3 regions of the Cellulomonas sp. ICMP 17802 genome follow, and region 1 is predicted to be linked to each of the others. Evidence: riboswitches for the same ligand, from Rfam matches in the RefSeq annotation. Region 1 holds a riboswitch; each other region holds the start of a gene.
What was found. Region 1 has a riboswitch for S-adenosylmethionine ahead of AB5970_RS03640 (NADPH-dependent FMN reductase). Riboswitches for the same ligand answer to the same signal wherever they lie in the genome.
Positions count from the first base shown of each region.

Region 2: another riboswitch for S-adenosylmethionine. It lies ahead of AB5970_RS04720 (aminotransferase class V-fold PLP-dependent enzyme); the one in region 1 lies ahead of AB5970_RS03640 (NADPH-dependent FMN reductase).
Region 3: another riboswitch for S-adenosylmethionine. It lies ahead of AB5970_RS01285 (methylenetetrahydrofolate reductase); the one in region 1 lies ahead of AB5970_RS03640 (NADPH-dependent FMN reductase).

Region 1 covers NZ_JBGFQZ010000002.1:11,508-16,588, forward strand. The annotation lists gene AB5970_RS03630 (LLM class flavin-dependent oxidoreductase) at 1-915, shown strand, start outside; gene AB5970_RS03635 (flavin reductase family protein) at 1,262-1,807, opposite strand; gene AB5970_RS03640 (NADPH-dependent FMN reductase) at 1,804-2,331, opposite strand; SAM riboswitch class IV at 2,348-2,456, opposite strand; gene AB5970_RS03645 (YciI family protein) at 2,631-3,017, shown strand; gene AB5970_RS03650 (RNA polymerase sigma factor) at 3,055-4,236, shown strand; gene AB5970_RS03655 (AAA family ATPase) at 4,403-5,081, shown strand, end outside.
Region 2 covers NZ_JBGFQZ010000002.1:230,243-235,323, reverse strand. The annotation lists gene AB5970_RS04735 (MaoC/PaaZ C-terminal domain-containing protein) at 1-802, shown strand, start outside; gene AB5970_RS04730 (fasciclin domain-containing protein) at 829-1,476, opposite strand; gene AB5970_RS04725 (YrdB family protein) at 1,605-1,985, opposite strand; gene AB5970_RS04720 (aminotransferase class V-fold PLP-dependent enzyme) at 2,192-3,580, opposite strand; SAM riboswitch class IV at 3,624-3,738, opposite strand; SAM riboswitch class I at 3,857-3,957, shown strand; gene AB5970_RS04715 (rhodanese-like domain-containing protein) at 3,968-4,381, shown strand; gene AB5970_RS04710 (O-succinylhomoserine sulfhydrylase) at 4,378-5,081, shown strand, end outside.
Region 3 covers NZ_JBGFQZ010000001.1:242,892-247,972, reverse strand. The annotation lists gene AB5970_RS01300 (TetR/AcrR family transcriptional regulator) at 1-537, shown strand, start outside; gene AB5970_RS01295 (DNA-3-methyladenine glycosylase I) at 608-1,198, shown strand; gene AB5970_RS01290 (hypothetical protein) at 1,271-1,486, shown strand; SAM riboswitch class I at 1,611-1,707, shown strand; gene AB5970_RS01285 (methylenetetrahydrofolate reductase) at 1,775-2,812, shown strand; gene metE (5-methyltetrahydropteroyltriglutamate--homocysteine S-methyltransferase) at 2,821-5,081, shown strand, end outside.

The sequences.
Region 1 (5,081 bases):
GTCGCGGCGCTGCACCCCGGCCGCGTGGACCTCGGGCTCGGGCGTGCGTCGTTCCCGCCGCCCGGCAAGGACGCGAGCGCCGCACCCGACGCCTCGGCCCCGGGGAACGGACGGGTGCCGGCGTCGGCGACCGAGGCCCGGGTGGTCGACGGCCTCCTCGTGCCGGCCGCGCCGCCGTTCACGTTCGCCGACCCGGACCTGCGCGCGCGGTTCGTCGCGCAGCAGCAGTTCCTCTCCGCGGGCCGCACCCCGGAACCGTTCCGGGACGAGCTGTCCACGGTCCTCGCGCTGCAGGCCGGGACCGCGCGCGCCGGCGACCGGTCCGTCACCAGCCCGGCCGTCGAGGGCTCCGACCTGGCCCTGTGGGTGCTGGCGTCGAGCGCGGGGGAGAGCGCCCGCGTGGCCGGCGAGCTGGGCCTGCCGCTCGCGGCGAACTACCACGTGAGCCCGGCGACCGTGCTGGAGACGGTCGCCGCCTATCGCGCGGCCTTCACGCCGGGCGTGCTCGACCGGCCGTACGTCGTGGTGTCCGCCGACGTGCTCGTCGCCGACACGCAGGCCCGGGCGGACGAGCTGGCGGACCCGTTCGCCGAGTGGGTGCTCTCGATCCGCAGCGGCGCGAGCGCCATCCCGTACCCGCGGCCGGGGACGACGACGCCGTGGGAGCTGCGCGGCGAGGACGAGCGCGCGTTGCTGCGCGACCGGCTCGACACGAGGATCGTCGGCGACCCGTCGACGGTCGTGCGCGGGCTCGACGCCGTGGTCCGGGCGACCGGTGCCGACGAGCTGCTGGTCACCACCATCACGCACGACCCCGCCGACACGGCCCGCTCGGACGAGCTCCTCGCGCGCGCCTGGGGCCTCGCGGCCGCCGGCGAGCTGGTGGGCGCCTCCGCGGCGTCGGGCTCCCGCTGACCCACCCGCAACGTCCGCACTCCGGCGGGTCCTGACCCCCACGAGTGCGGACGTTGCGCATCACCCGACCACAGTGTCCGCACTCCGGTGGGTCCTGGCCCGCACGAGTGCGGACGTTGCGCGTCGCAGGCAGTGAGGCCTCCCCGTTCGCGTCGGGGGTCGCCCGCGTCGATGCGGAGATGGATGCGAGTTTCGTGGGCTCCTGGACCACGTGTCGTGCATTCATCCCTGCATCGACGCCGGAATGCCGACCGCCGCCGCGGCCCGGCCGCTGCCCGCCGCAGCCGTGACGTCCGGACGCAGCGAGGCCCCGGTGGATCACCACCGGGGCATCGTCGCGGGTCGGTCAGACGGCCGTGTGGTCGCCGATCCGGTGGTAGGTGCGGTCGTGGTAGACGAGCGGCAGCGCCTCGTCGGCGATGCCGTGCGCCAGGGCGCGGACCGAGATCAGGTACGACCCGCCGACGGGGACGCGCTGCACGACACGGCCCCGCAGCCAGGACACCGCGCCGTCGATGACCGGCTCGCCGGTGTCGAGCGCGGCCCAGCCGCCCGCGGCGAACCGGTCGATGCCGCTCGTCGCGAACCGCGCGGACACGTCGTCCTGCGCGGCCGACAGGAAGCTGATCGCCAGCGTGCGCGCCCGCGAGAGGGCCGGCCACGAGGACGACGTCGACGCCAGCGAGAACGCCAGCAGGGGCGGCTCGGCCGACACGGAGATGACCGACGTGGCGGTGAACCCGACCGGCCGGCCCTCGTCGTCGAGCAGGGTCACCACGGCGACGCCCGCCGGGTGCCGGCGGAACACGTCCTTGTAGGCCTGCGGGCTCAGCTGCGGCTCGTCCTGCTCCGCGAGGTCGGCGTCGAGCACGCGGAGGAGCTCGGCGGTCATGCCGGGACGACCGCGAGGTCGAGGGCGGCGCGCAGCGGGGCGGCGGCGCGCTCGAGCCAGCGGTCGATCGCGGCGTCGAGGTCGGCCAGGTCGGCCTCCGTGACGGCCAGGGCGCGGGTGGGCACGGTCGCCCCGAGCTCCACCAGCAGCGGCCGCAGGTGAACCTCGCCGGCGAGCAGGTGCGCCGGGCCGCCCGAGACCACGAGCGGGACGGCGACCACCCCGGCGAGCCCGTCCGGCCCGTACAGGTCGAGGAACGACTTGAGCAGCCCGGTGTAGGTGGCCTTGTAGACGGGGGTCGCGACGACGAGCAGGCGGGCGGCCGAGACCGTCGCGAGCGCGGGATCGAGCAGGGAGCGGTCCGCCGTGAACAGCTGGTGGCCGATCGTCGCCAGGTCGACGGTGCCGACCTGCTCACCCTCGGCGAGCCGGCCGGCGACGCGGGTCGCGGCCGCGAGGGTGCGCGACTCGGGCCGAGGGTTGCCCACGAGGGCGACGACGGAGGGGGCTTGCTGCTGGACCACGGTGGAGCTCCTTCTCGCTGCACGCTTGCCGCGCCGGTCGGCACGGCCGGGTCATCTCCCGGAGCACCCCGTCGTGGAGGGGTTGCTGACCAGCGAGCCGGGGCTTCGCGCTGGTGCTCGTGACCTAGGGCGGAGTTGTAGCAACGGGTCGGCGCCCGGCAAGGGCTTCGCCGGAGAATCCCGAATGACGGACACGCCGAGAACCCGGGAGGATGCGTGTCGAGGACGGGCGGCCGGCTCCGACCCAGCAGTGAGAGAGTCCGCAGGGACGAGAGCACCGGGAGCGCATCGTGAAGTACATGCTGATGATGACGTACCACGTCGAGGGCGTCCCCCCGATCGACACCTGGGCGCCGGAGGACGTGCGGCGCCACATCCAGTTCCAGCACGACCTCGGCGCGGAGCTGGTGGCCAGCGGCGAGCTCGTCGACGGCCAGGGGCTCGCGTGGCCGGGCACGGCCAAGTTCGTCCGCAGCGACGGGGTGTCCGCGCCGGTCGTGCTCGACGGGCCGTTCCCCGAGTCGAAGGAGTTCCTGGCGGGCTACTGGATGGTCGACGTCCAGGACGAGGCGCGGGCCGTCGAGATCGCCGCGAGGGCGTCGGCGGCACCCGGGCCGGACGGCGTCCCGATCCAGCAGGTGTTCGAGGTCCGCGCGCTGATGGAGGCTCCCTCTCCTGTCGACTGACCCCGCGGACCGGACGGTCGAGAACCTGCTGCGCGAGCTGGCGCCGCAGGTCCTCGGCGTGCTGGTCCGGCGGTCGGGGGACCTGGCCGATGCCGAGGACGCCCTGCAGGAGGCCCTGCTGGCCGCCACGACACAGTGGCCGGTCGGCGGTGTCCCCGCCAACCCCCACGCGTGGCTCGTGGTGGTGGGTGACCACAAGCTGGTGGACCGGTACCGCAGCGAGGACGCGCGCCGCCGCCGCGAGGAGCTCGTCGCGACGATGGACGCGGGCGCCGAGGCCGTGCAGTCCGACGACTCGCTGCTCCTGCTCTTCGGCTGCTGCCACCCGGCGCTCAGCCCGACGTCGGCCGTGGCGCTGACGCTGCGGTCGGTCGGCGGCCTGACCACCGCGGAGATCGCGCGGGCGTTCGTGGTGCCCGAGGCGACGATGGCGCAGCGCCTCAGCCGGGCGCGCCGGACGCTGCGCGAGCTGGACGGTCCGTTCCGGATGCCGTCGGCGGCGGACTACCCCGGGCGGCTGCGCGCCGTGCTCCGGGTGCTCTACCTGATGTTCAACGAGGGCTACGCCAGCACGACGGGTGCCGCGGTGGCGCGCGCCGACCTCGCCGGCGAGGCCCTGCGGCTGACCCGCGCGCTGCACGCGAGCCTCCCCGACGACCCCGAGGTGACCGGGCTGCTCGCGCTCGTCCTGCTCACCGACGCGCGCCGGCCCGCGCGCACGGGCCCGCACGGCGAGCTGGTGCCGCTGGCGGACCAGGACCGCGGGCTGTGGGACCGGGCGATGATCGCCGAGGGGGTCGCGCTGGTCGAGGACGCCCTCGGGCGGGGTGCCGTCGGGGAGTACCAGCTGCAGGCCGCGATCGCGGCGGTGCACGACGAGGCGCCCACCGCCGACGAGACCGACTGGCCCCAGCTGCTCGCGCTGTACGGGCTGCTCGAGCGCGCGACCGGCAACCCGATGGTGACCCTCAACCGCGCGGTCGCGCTCGCCATGGTGCACGGCCCCGAGGCCGGCCTCGCGCTCCTGTCGACGCTGGACGAGCCGCTGGCCGGCCACCACCGCCTCGCCGCCGTGCGCGGGCACCTGCTGGAGCGGGCGGGCCGGCCCGCCGAGGCCGCCGACCAGCTGCTCCGCGCGTCGCGGGGGACCACCAGCCTGGCGGAGCGCGAGTACCTGCAGGTGCAGGTGGCGCGGCTGCGGCACGGGTCGGCACCCTGACGCGACGGCAGCCCGGCGCCGCGCCCGAACGGGTGAGCGTTGGACCGTTCGGGTGGTCCGATATGTCCGATGTTGCCGACTCACCCGGACGGACCCACCATGAGCAGATCGCACCTCCCGCGACGCAGCGTCGTCTGATCCCAGGCGCCGAGGGAAAGGCACGCCCGTGGCCGACGAGATCGTCTCCCCCATCCGCCGTGGCGCTCACGACATCGCGCTCGAGCGTGACCGGGTCCGCCGCCGGCGCGTCTACCGGATGTCGGCCGTCCTGTTCGCCGTCCAGGCGTACGTGATCATCACCGCGTTCATGAACCGCCCGCTGGTGCCCCCGCTGCCGACGATCGACCCGCTGATCCTCGTGCCGGTGCTGTTCTTCGCGGCCCTGCTGCTCCTGCTGGTGGCCACCCAGCTGGGCTCGGCCCGCTCGCCGCACGTGGTGTACCGGCCCGAGCAGGTGGACGTCCGGCTGGACGACGTCATCGGCATCGACCCCGTCAAGGAGGACGTGCGCCGGTCGATCGACCTGTTCCAGACGCACCGCCAGTTCGCCGAGCAGATGGGCGGCACCCCGCGGCGCGGCCTGCTGTTCGAGGGGCTGCCCGGCACCGGCAAGACGATGACCGCCAAGGCGATGGCGGCGGAGGCCGGGGTGCCGTTCCTCTTCGTGTCGGCGACGTCGTTCCAGTCGATGTACTACGGCGCGACCGCGAAGAAGATCCGCGCGTACTTCAAGGCCCTGCGCAAGGCGGCCCGCACCGAGGGCGGCGCGATCGGGTTCATCGAGGAGATCGACGCCATCGCGATCCGCCGCGGCGGCCTGTCCTCGGCCGCGACGGCCGTGAGCC
Region 2 (5,081 bases), 220 kb from region 1:
GCGCCGGGTGCGGTCGGGGCCGTCGGTGCTGCCGGGCGTCTCCCTCGTCGTGCGCGGCGTCCAGGCCTCGGCGGAGCACCTGACCGACTACCAGCACCTGCTCGGCGAGTCGGGCTCCGACCACCTGCCCGCGGGGTTCGTGCACGTGCTCGCCTTCCCCGTGGCCACGGCGCTCATGACCCGGGTCGACTTCCCGCTCCCGCTGGTCGGGCTCGTGCACGTGGCCAACCGGGTCACGCAGCTGCGGCCCCTCGCGCTCGGCGACGAGCTCGAGATCCGCGCGTCCGCGGCCGACCTGCGCGCGCACCGCTCCGGCACGCAGGTGGACCTGGTCACCGAGGTCTCGGTTGACGGCTCACTCGCCTGGCGCGGGGTGTCCACCTACCTGGCGCGCGACGTGTTCCTGGACGGGGCCGCTGCGTCCTCCGACGACGGACCGACGCCCTTCGTCCCGCCGACGCCCACGGGCCGCTGGACGCTCGCCGGCGACGTCGGGCGCCGGTACGCGGCGGTGTCGGGCGACCGCAACCCCATCCACCTGTCCGCGCTGCCGGCCAAGGCTCTCGGGTTCCCGCGGGCCATCGCGCACGGCATGTACACGGCCTCCCGCGCGCTCGCCGACGTCGGCGCCGGCCGCGGGGACGCCTTCGACTGGTCGGTCGAGTTCGCGAAGCCGGTGCTCCTGCCCGGCACGGTCACCGTCCGGATCGCGGGGACCCCGGCCGACGGGTTCGCGTTCGCCGGCTGGGACGCCCGCTCCGGCAAGCCGCACCTGACGGGCTCGGTCACCCCGCTCGCCTGAGCCGGCGGGGCGACCGAGCGCGGGTCTCAGAGGTCCGCGGGGCGCAGGACGAACGTGATCGCGTGCGCGATCTGCACGTTGCCCTTGTTGAGGTCGAGCCGGCCCGGGATCAGGAACGGGTTCAGGTCGTTGCGGTCCTGGTCGCGCAGCTGCACGATGCCCCAGCGCTTGGACAGCACGTCGACGGTGAACGTGCCGCCCTGGGCGGTGGTCAGCACCGCGTTGTCGCTGGCCAGCGCGGTGGCGGAGTCGATCGTCGCGCCCGCGACCACGTGGTAGAGCAGCACCTGCTCGATCGCGTCGATGCCGACCGCGCCCGCGAGCGCCGTGAGCACCTCCTGCTCGGTGCCGTACCAGTGGTGCGTCAGGTCCTTGGCCAGGAGCTGGAACGCGCGGTCGGTCGGCAGGAACGCGGTGAGCGGGACCGTGCCGTCGGCGAGCACCGCGACCGGGCTCGACGGCTTCGCGGCGAGCACCGCGCCGACCGCCTGGTCGAGGATGTCGAAGTCCCGCCAGTTGCGGTCGAAGGTGTCGCCGTCCGACGCCAGCAGGGCGGCCAGGCTGGACGTGCCGGTGGGTGGCGCTGCCGCGCTCGCGGCCGGCGCGAGGGCGAGTCCCCCGCCGGCGACGACACCGGCGGCGACCAGGACGGAGAGCGTGCGACGGATCCTCATGAGGGTCTCCTGCGGACGACGGTCGCGGCCGACGCCCCTGCGCCGCGCCGCGCGGGCACCCGGAGGGCGCCCTGTGTCCTCTTCGTCGGATCCCGCCCGCTCGGATGCACGCGGCCCTCGCCGCCCGGTCAGGACCGTGGCGCGGGATCGGCGTCCCTGGCGCCGAGGAAGACCGCCGAGGCGATCACGGCGAAGGTGACACCCCACGCGGCGAGGCCGGCGGCGACGCAGACCGCGCCGACCGCGACGAACAGCGCCGTCTGCGCAGCCACCCGCGGCCCGCGCCGGAGCCGGTGCCGCGACGCCGGGGCCATCCAGCGCGCCCAGATCGCCACGGCCACGGCCGGCAGCCCGACCGCCAGCGCGAGCGACGCCGGGGTGCTCGGCCCGAGCCGCCACCCGGCCACCGCCAGCAGCGCGACCATGGCGAGCTCGCAGAGGAAGGCGAGCACGCCGAGCACGCCGACCGCGGGCGGGTCGGCTGGTCGGTCGGCCGGTGGTGTGGTCACCGGACCATCCTGTCGGCTCGGCAGGGCGCTGGAGGTCGGCGCCGCCGCGACAACGAGGTGTGCGCACGAGAACGAGGGTCCGGACCCGCGTTCTCGTGCCGAACCCTCGTCCTCACCGCGGGTGGCGTCCGTCGAGCTCGACGAGGGCAGCCCGGAGCACCGAGCTCGACGAGGTGAGCTCGGTGCCGGGCCGTCCGCGGCAGGGGTCAGTCGTCCAGGGCCGGGCCGCAGGCCGCTGCGGCCGTGGCCGCCAGGTGGTCCAGGCCGTGCACGGCGAGCAGCGGGCGGGTGTCGTCGACCACCGCCCAGCAGCCGTCGACCACCTCGTACCGCACGGCCGGCCCGGCGGACAGGTACGACGTCAGCGCGGCGACCAGGCGGTCGACCGCCTCGCTGGTGGTGCCCACGCCGACCGACGCCCGGATGGCGCCGCCCGAGGCCCCGAGGTGCGCGAGCAGCGGGTGGGCGCAGAACCGGCCGTCGCGCACGCCGATGCCGTGCTCGGCGGCGAGGTACGCCGCGACCAGGCCCGGGTCGTGGTCCGGCACCGTGAACGTCAGCACGCCCACCGGCGCCGCCGAGTCGGGCCAGATGCGCGCGATCTCGACGCCGTCGATGCCCGACAGCCCCTCGACCAGGCGCGCCCGCAGCGCCTCCTCGTGCGCCGCGAGGGCACCGGCCGGGAGGGCCGCCAGCTGGTCGCACGCCTCGGCCAGCGCGATCGCGCCGAGCACGTTGGGCGAGCCCGCCTCGTGCCGGGCCGGCGCGGGCTGCCAGATCGTCCGGTCGGCGCGCACGTCGCGCACCGCACCTCCCCCTGCGAGGTACGGCGTGCCACTGTCGAGCCAGTCGCGGCGACCCACGAGGGCCCCCGCGCCGAACGGTGCGTAGGTCTTGTGGCCCGAGAACGCCACGTAGTCGGCGTGCGTCGACGCCAGCGAGAAGCCGCGGTGCGGAACCAGCTGCGCGCCGTCGACCGCCACCCTCGCGCCCGCGGCGTGGGCGAGCGCGACGACCTGGTCGATCGGCAGCGCCTCGCCCGTCACGTTCGACGCGCCCGTCACGGTGACCAGCGCGTACCGCTGGCGGGCGAGCTCGTCGCGCACGGCGTCGAGCGTCGCCGCGACCGTGCCGGCGATCGGCAGGATCGTCGTGCGGTTGCCGTGGCGCTCCGACGACTGGACCCAGGGCAGCAGGTTGGCGTGGTGCTCGACGTCCAGCACCAGCACACGCCCCCCGGCGGGCACGACGCCGGCCAGCAGGTTGAGCGAGTCGGTGGTGTTGCGGGTGACGATCGCGACGTCGTCGGGACGGGCGTCGACGAACCGCGCGATGGTCTGCCGCGCGGACTCGTACAGCGCGGTCGACACCTGGGAGAGGTAGCCCGCCCCGCGGTGCACGGAGGCGTACAGCGGCAGCACCTCGGTCACGCGGGCCGCTACGGCCTCGAGCGCGGGAGCGCTGGCGGCGTAGTCGAGGTTGGCGTAGACGCGCTGGGTGCCGTCCACCAGCGGGACGGTCGTCGTTCCGCCGACGACGGGCAGCAGGGCGCTCACCTCGGTCGCACACGAGAGACGCTCGGCGATGGCAGTCATGGGGTCCTCCGACACGTTCCGGGGGAACACCGTCGACGGTGGGACCCCGCGCTTGCCGAGCCCCGGACGGGACGCGGCCAGGTCGTCACCCGGGGCACCCCGCCGCGGAGGAGGGTTGCCGGCCAGCGAGCCGGGGCTTGACGCTGGCGCTCATGACCTGCAACGAGGGTCCCGGCAGCCCGCCGCGCCTGTCAACGCACCGCGCGGTTCGTCTCGCCTAGCGGGACACCCTGTCCACCAGTTGGAGCCGCGGCATCGCCGCGCGTAGCATCGCCGGCACCATCCAGAGCGGCTGAGAGATCTGGCTCGACGACGCCGCAGCAACCCGCGGGCACCACGTGCCCGGCCGAGGGTGCTACCGCCAGGACCGATGAGACGAGGGCTTTGATGAGCTACGCCGGCGACCTGACCCCCCAGCAGGCCTGGGACCTCCTGACGTCCGACGAGACCGCCGTGCTCGTCGACGTCCGCACGGACGCCGAGTGGCGGTACGTCGGCATCCCGGACGCCGCGGCGCTCGACGGCCGCGCGGCGCTGGTCGAGTGGGTGTCGTACCCGTCGGGACGGCCCAACCCGCAGTTCCTCAAGCAGCTCGCCGACGCCGGCGTCACGTCCGGCCGACCCGTGGTGTTCCTGTGCCGCTCGGGCGTGCGGTCCATCGCCGCCGCGCAGGCCGCCACCGCCGCGGGCCTGGGTCCCGCGTACAACGTGCTCGAGGGCTTCGAGGGCGACGTCGGCCCCGACGGCCACCGCGGCCACTCGGGCTGGCGCGCCGCCGGCCTCCCGTGGCGGCAGGCGTGAGCCCCCGGCGCGTCCCCGGCCCGGCCGACTGGGACGACCGCCGAGCGCCGCGCACCGACCTGCGGCCCGACACCCTCGCCGTCCGCGGCGGGCTGGTGCGCTCGCAGTTCCAGGAGACGTCCGAGGCGCTGTTCCTCACGCAGGGCTACGTCTACGACGCCGCCGCCGAGGCCGAGGCCGCGTTCGCCGGCGAGGCCGATCGCTTCCTCTACTCGCGCTACGGCAACCCGACGGTGTCGACGTTCGAGGAGCGCCTGCGGCTGCTCGAGGGCGCCGAGGCCGCGTTCGCCACGGCGTCCGGCATGTCGGCGGTCTTCACGTCGATCGCCGCGATCGTGCAGTCGGGCTCGCGCATCGTGTCCGCGCGGGCGCTGTTCGGGTCCACCGTCGTGATCTTCGAGGAGATCCTGGCCAAGTGGGGCGTCCGCACCGACTACGTCGACGGGCACGAGCTCGGGCAGTGGGAGGAGGCGCTCTCGACGCCGGCCGACGTCGTGTTCTTCGAGACGCCGTCCAACCCCATGCAGGACCTCGTCGACATCGCGGCCGTGAGCCGGCTGGCGCACGCGGCGGGCGCCACCGTCATCGTCGACAACGTGTTCGCCACGCCCGTGCTCTCCCGGCCGCTCGAGCTGGGTGCGGACGTGATCGTGTACTCGGCGACCAAGCACATCGACGGGCAGGGGCGCGTGCTCGGCGG
Region 3 (5,081 bases), on a different contig from region 1:
ATGTCCGACCGCGCGGGCGGGCGGCCGCCGGTGCTCGGGCCCGAGGTGGGCGGCTGGCGCGAGCGGCTCGAGCTGATCCTCGCCATCCAGCAGCCGGTCCTGCGGGCGCACCCGTGGCTCGCGCGGACCACGACCGTGCTGCACGCCGTGGGCCCGGGCCGGCTCGCGTGGATGGAGGCGATGCTCGCCGCGCTCGACGAGACCCCGCTGTCCGAGCGGCAGAAGGTGGGCGCGATCGGCCTGCTGGCGACGCACGCGCTGGACCAGCTCCGGGTCACCGAGGAGCTCACGGGCAGCGCGCGGACCTCGGCCGTGGGGACGGCGGGCGGTGTCGACGAGGCCCCGGACCTCGGCGCGCTCATCGACGTCCTCGCGTCGCCGTCCGCGCACCCCGCCCTGCTGCGGGCCTCGGCCGCGGGGGCGTTCTCCTTCGGCCCGGACGACCGGGACGAGGACCGCGAGGGGCTCGACTTCGGGACCGTCCTGATCCTCGACGGCATCGAGCGCCTCGTGGCGCTCGCCGGGCAGGCCGTGTGAGCCGCCCACAGCCCCGACGCGTCCACACGCCGGCGGCGGTGGTGTCGGCGGCGGCGGGCAGACTCACCGCATGACCACGACGGACGACGTGCGCACGGGCCGCTGCTTCGGCGACGGCAACCCTCTGTACGAGCAGTACCACGACGAGGAGTGGGGCGTGCCGGTCCACGGCGAGCACGCCCTGTTCGAGCGGTTCGCGCTCGAGGGGTTCCAGTCCGGCCTCGCCTGGATCACCGTGCTCCGCAAGCGGCCCGCCTTCCGGGCGGCGTTCGCCGACTTCGACCCGGAGGTGGTCGCGGAGTTCGGCGACGACGACGTGGCCCGGCTCATGGCGGACGCCGGCATCGTGCGCAACCGCGCGAAGATCGAGGCGACCATCGCCAACGGGCGCGCGCTCCGCGAGCTGCACGCCGCCGGGCGCACGCTGGACGGGGTGCTGTGGTCGCACGCGCCCGACCGAACCGGGTACGTCCGGCCCCTGACCTGGGCGGGCGTCCCCGCGCAGACGGACGAGTCGCGCGCGCTCGCCCGCGAGCTCAAGTCGCTCGGCTTCCGGTTCGTCGGACCGGTCACCGCGTACGCGGCCATGCAGGCCTGCGGCGTCGTGGACGACCACCTGGCCACCTGCCCGTCGGCCGCCGTGGCTCACCCTCCGGAGTGACGACTACTCCTGGCGGGTGACGCTCGCGCGGGGGTCTCGGCACCGGGATGGGCGCGGACTACAGTGCCGCCCATGACGGAGATGCCCGACCCCGACGCCCGGCGTGACGCCGTGCGCGCGGCGGCCGAGGCGCTGACGGACAACGTCGCCCCGGACGCCGGGGTCCTCGCGGCGGTCCAGGACGGGCTCCTGTCCGTCCCCGCCGGCTCCCCCACCTCGTGGTTCGACGTGCCGTCGCAGCGCAGCCGCATGCAGACCGGCAACCTCGCCCCCCGCCGCCCGCACTGACGCTCCGGCCACCCGCTCTGCCGCACGTCCTGGACGCGCGGTGGTGCCGCACAACCGTCGGACATCGTCGTCTCACGGGTCGAGCACTGTTGCCCAGCATGTGATCGGCGGTCTACCATCGCGCCTACCATCCAGAGCGGCCGAGAGACCTGGCTCGACGACGCCGCAGCAACCCCCCTCCCCGCCGAGGGTGTGGGTGCTTCCGCCAGGGACGATGGAGTGAGCAATGTCCCCGCAGACCACGTGTCCCCCCACCGCCCCGGTGGCGACCACCTCGCTGGTCGCGTCGTGAGCGCGGCCGCCGTGGAGCCTCGCACGCCCGGCCTGCACGCCGCGCCGGCCCCTCGCGCGCACACCGCGAACGACCGTCCGACCGTCTCGTTCGAGCTCTTCCCGCCGCGCAACCCGGACGCCGCGCCCCGCCTGTGGGCCACCATCCGGGCGCTCGAGTCGGTCCACCCCGACTTCGTCTCGGTGACCTACGGGGCGTCGGGCAAGACGCGGGTCACCACGCGCGCGCTGGTCCGCCGGCTGCTGCGCGAGACCACGCTCAACCCGATCGCCCACCTCACCTGCGTCGGCACGTCGCGCGCGGAGATCACCGAGATCGTGGGGGAGTTCCTCGACGAGGGTCTGCGCTCGTTCCTCGCGCTGCGGGGGGACCCGCCCACCGACCAGACGGACTGGGAGGCCCACCCCGACGGGCTCCAGACCGCGGGCGAGCTGGTCGCGCTGCTGCGCGACATCGAGGCCCAACGGTGCGCGGACAGCCCCTCGCAGGCCGTCCGGGCACGCGTGCGCCCGCTGTCGGTCGCCGTGGCGGCGTTCCCGCGCGGCAACCACGCCACCGGCGGCACCCGCGCGCAGGACGTCGCCTCGCTGCTGGCCAAGCAGCAGGCCGGCGCCGACTTCGCGATCACGCAGGTGTTCTTCGACGCCGACGACTACCTGGGTATCGTGGCGGAGGCCCGTGAGGCCGGCGTGACCATCCCGATCATCCCGGGCATCATCCCGACCACGGACCCGGCCCGCCTGCTGCGGGTCCAGGAGCTCACCGGCGTCCCCGTGCCGGGCCGGCTGCTGGACCTGCTCGGCTCCGCCGACGACGAGCTCGACCGCCACCGCCGGGGTATCCGGGCCAGCGTCGACCTGGTCAACGGCGTCCTGGACGGCGGGGCGCCCGGCGTCCACCTGTACACGTTCAACCAGCACCATGCCGCACTTGACCTGCTCGAGGGTGCACACCTCGACGGCGGAGCTCGGACAGCTCCGGACCTGGCCGGCTGGCCGCAGGACACGGCACCCGCCCGACCCCCGAGGGACTGAGTAGACACATGAGCGACACCACCCCCACGTTCCCCGCGAGCTCCGTGCTCGGGTACCCCCGCATCGGCCCGCGCCGCGAGCTGAAGAAGGCCCTCGAGGCGTTCTGGGCCGGCCGCACCACGGCCGACGAGGTCGAGGCCACCGCCGCCGACCTGCGCAAGCGCACCCGCACGCGCCTGGCCGAGCTCGGCCTGGCCACCGACGTGCCGGCCATCCCCAGCGCCTTCTCGTTCTACGACCAGGTGCTCGACGCCACCGCCGTGGTGGGTGCCGTGCCGGCCCGCTTCGCGGACCTCGTCGGCGCCGACGGCTCGCTCGACCTCGCCGGCTACTCCACGGTGGCCCGCGGCCGCGGCGACGACCTGCCGCTCGAGATGACCAAGTGGTTCGACACCAACTACCACTACCTGGTGCCCGAGATCGGCCCGGAGACCACGTTCCGGTTCGCCAGCGACCGCCCGGTCCGGGAGTTCGCGGAGGCCCTCGCGGACGGCGTGCTCACCCGCCCGGTGCTCGTCGGCCCCGTCACCTACCTCGCGCTGGCCAAGGCCACCGAGGACGCCCCCGAGGGCTTCGCGCCGATCGACCGCCTGGCCGACCTGCTGCCCGTCTACGCCGAGCTGCTCACGGCCCTCGCCGCGGCCGGTGCCACGTGGGTCCAGCTGGAGGAGCCCGCCCTGGTCTCCGACTCGGTCACGGTCCCGGCCGATCAGCTGCTCGCCGCCGTCATCGAGGCGTACCGCGCGCTGGCGACGGACCTGACCGACCGCCCGGCCATCCTCGTCGCGGCGCCCTACGGCGACCTCGGCGCGGCGTTCCCGGTGCTGGCCGCGACGGACGTCGAGGCGATCGGGATCGACCTGGTCCGCGGCCACGCGCCCGCCGAGAAGGTCCCGGGCCTGGAGTCCAAGACCCTCGTCGCCGGCGTCATCGACGGCCACAACATCTGGCGCGCCGACCTCGACGCCAAGCTGGCGATCCTCGAGCAGCTCGAGGGCCTCGGCGCCGCCGCGGTCACCGTCGGCACCTCGACGTCGCTGTTCCACGTCCCGCACACGCTCGAGGACGAGCCGAACCTCGACGCCACACTCAAGACCTGGCTCGCGTTCGCCGACGAGAAGGTCGTCGAGGTCGTCACCCTGGCCGAGGGCCTCACCGAGGGCCGCGAGGCCATCCACGAGCAGCTGCTGGCCGCGACCGACGCGGTGAGCTCGCGCCGCACGGCGCCCGGCGTGGTCAACCCCGAGGTCCGCGACCGCGTCGCCGCGCTCGACGAGTCCGCGTTCAGCCGCGGCCCGTTCGAGGAGCGCAAGGTCGCCCAGGCCGCGCGCCTCAACCTGCCGCCTCTGCCCACCACGTCCATCGGCTCGTTCCCGCAGACCACCGAGATCCGCACGGCCCGCGCCGCGTTCGGCAAGGGCGAGCTGACGGAGGCGCAGTACGACGACGAGATGAAGGCGGAGATCCGCCGCGTCGTCGAGCTGCAGGAGAAGATCGGCTTCGACGTGCTGGTGCACGGCGAGCCCGAGCGCAACGACATGGTCCAGTACTTCGCCGAGAACCTCGACGGGTTCGCGGTCACGCAGAACGGCTGGGTCCAGTCGTACGGCTCGCGCTGCACGCGGCCGTCGATCCTGTGGGGCGACGTCTCGCGGCCCAAGCCGATCACGGTCGAGTGGTCGTCGTACACGCAGTCGCTCACCGAGAAGCCGGTCAAGGGCATGCTCACGGGCCCGGTGACCATCCTCGCGTGGTCGTTCGTCCGCGACGACCAGCCGCTGGGCGACACCGCCAACCAGGTGGGCCTGGCCCTGCGCGACGAGATCGCCGACCTCGAGGCCGCCGGCATCGCCGTGATCCAGGTGGACGAGCCCGCGCTGCGCGAGCTGCTGCCCCTGCGCGTCGAGGACCACCCGGCCTACCTCGACTGGTCGGTGCGCTCGTTCCGCCTGTCGACCGCGGGCGTCCGCCCCGACACGCAGATCCACACGCACCTGTGCTACTCGGAGTTCGGCGAGATCATCGGCGCGATCGACGGCCTCGACGCCGACGTGACGTCGATCGAGGCGGCCCGCTCGAAGATGGAGATCCTCGGCGACATCTCGGCGGCCGGCTACCCGCGCGGCATCGGCCCGGGCGTCTACGACATCCACTCCCCGCGCGTGCCCAGCGAGGCCGAGGTCGAGGAGCTGCTCACCGAGGCGGTCAAGGCCATCGCGGTCGACCAGCTCTGGGTCAACCCCGACTGCGGCCTGAAGACCCGGCGCTA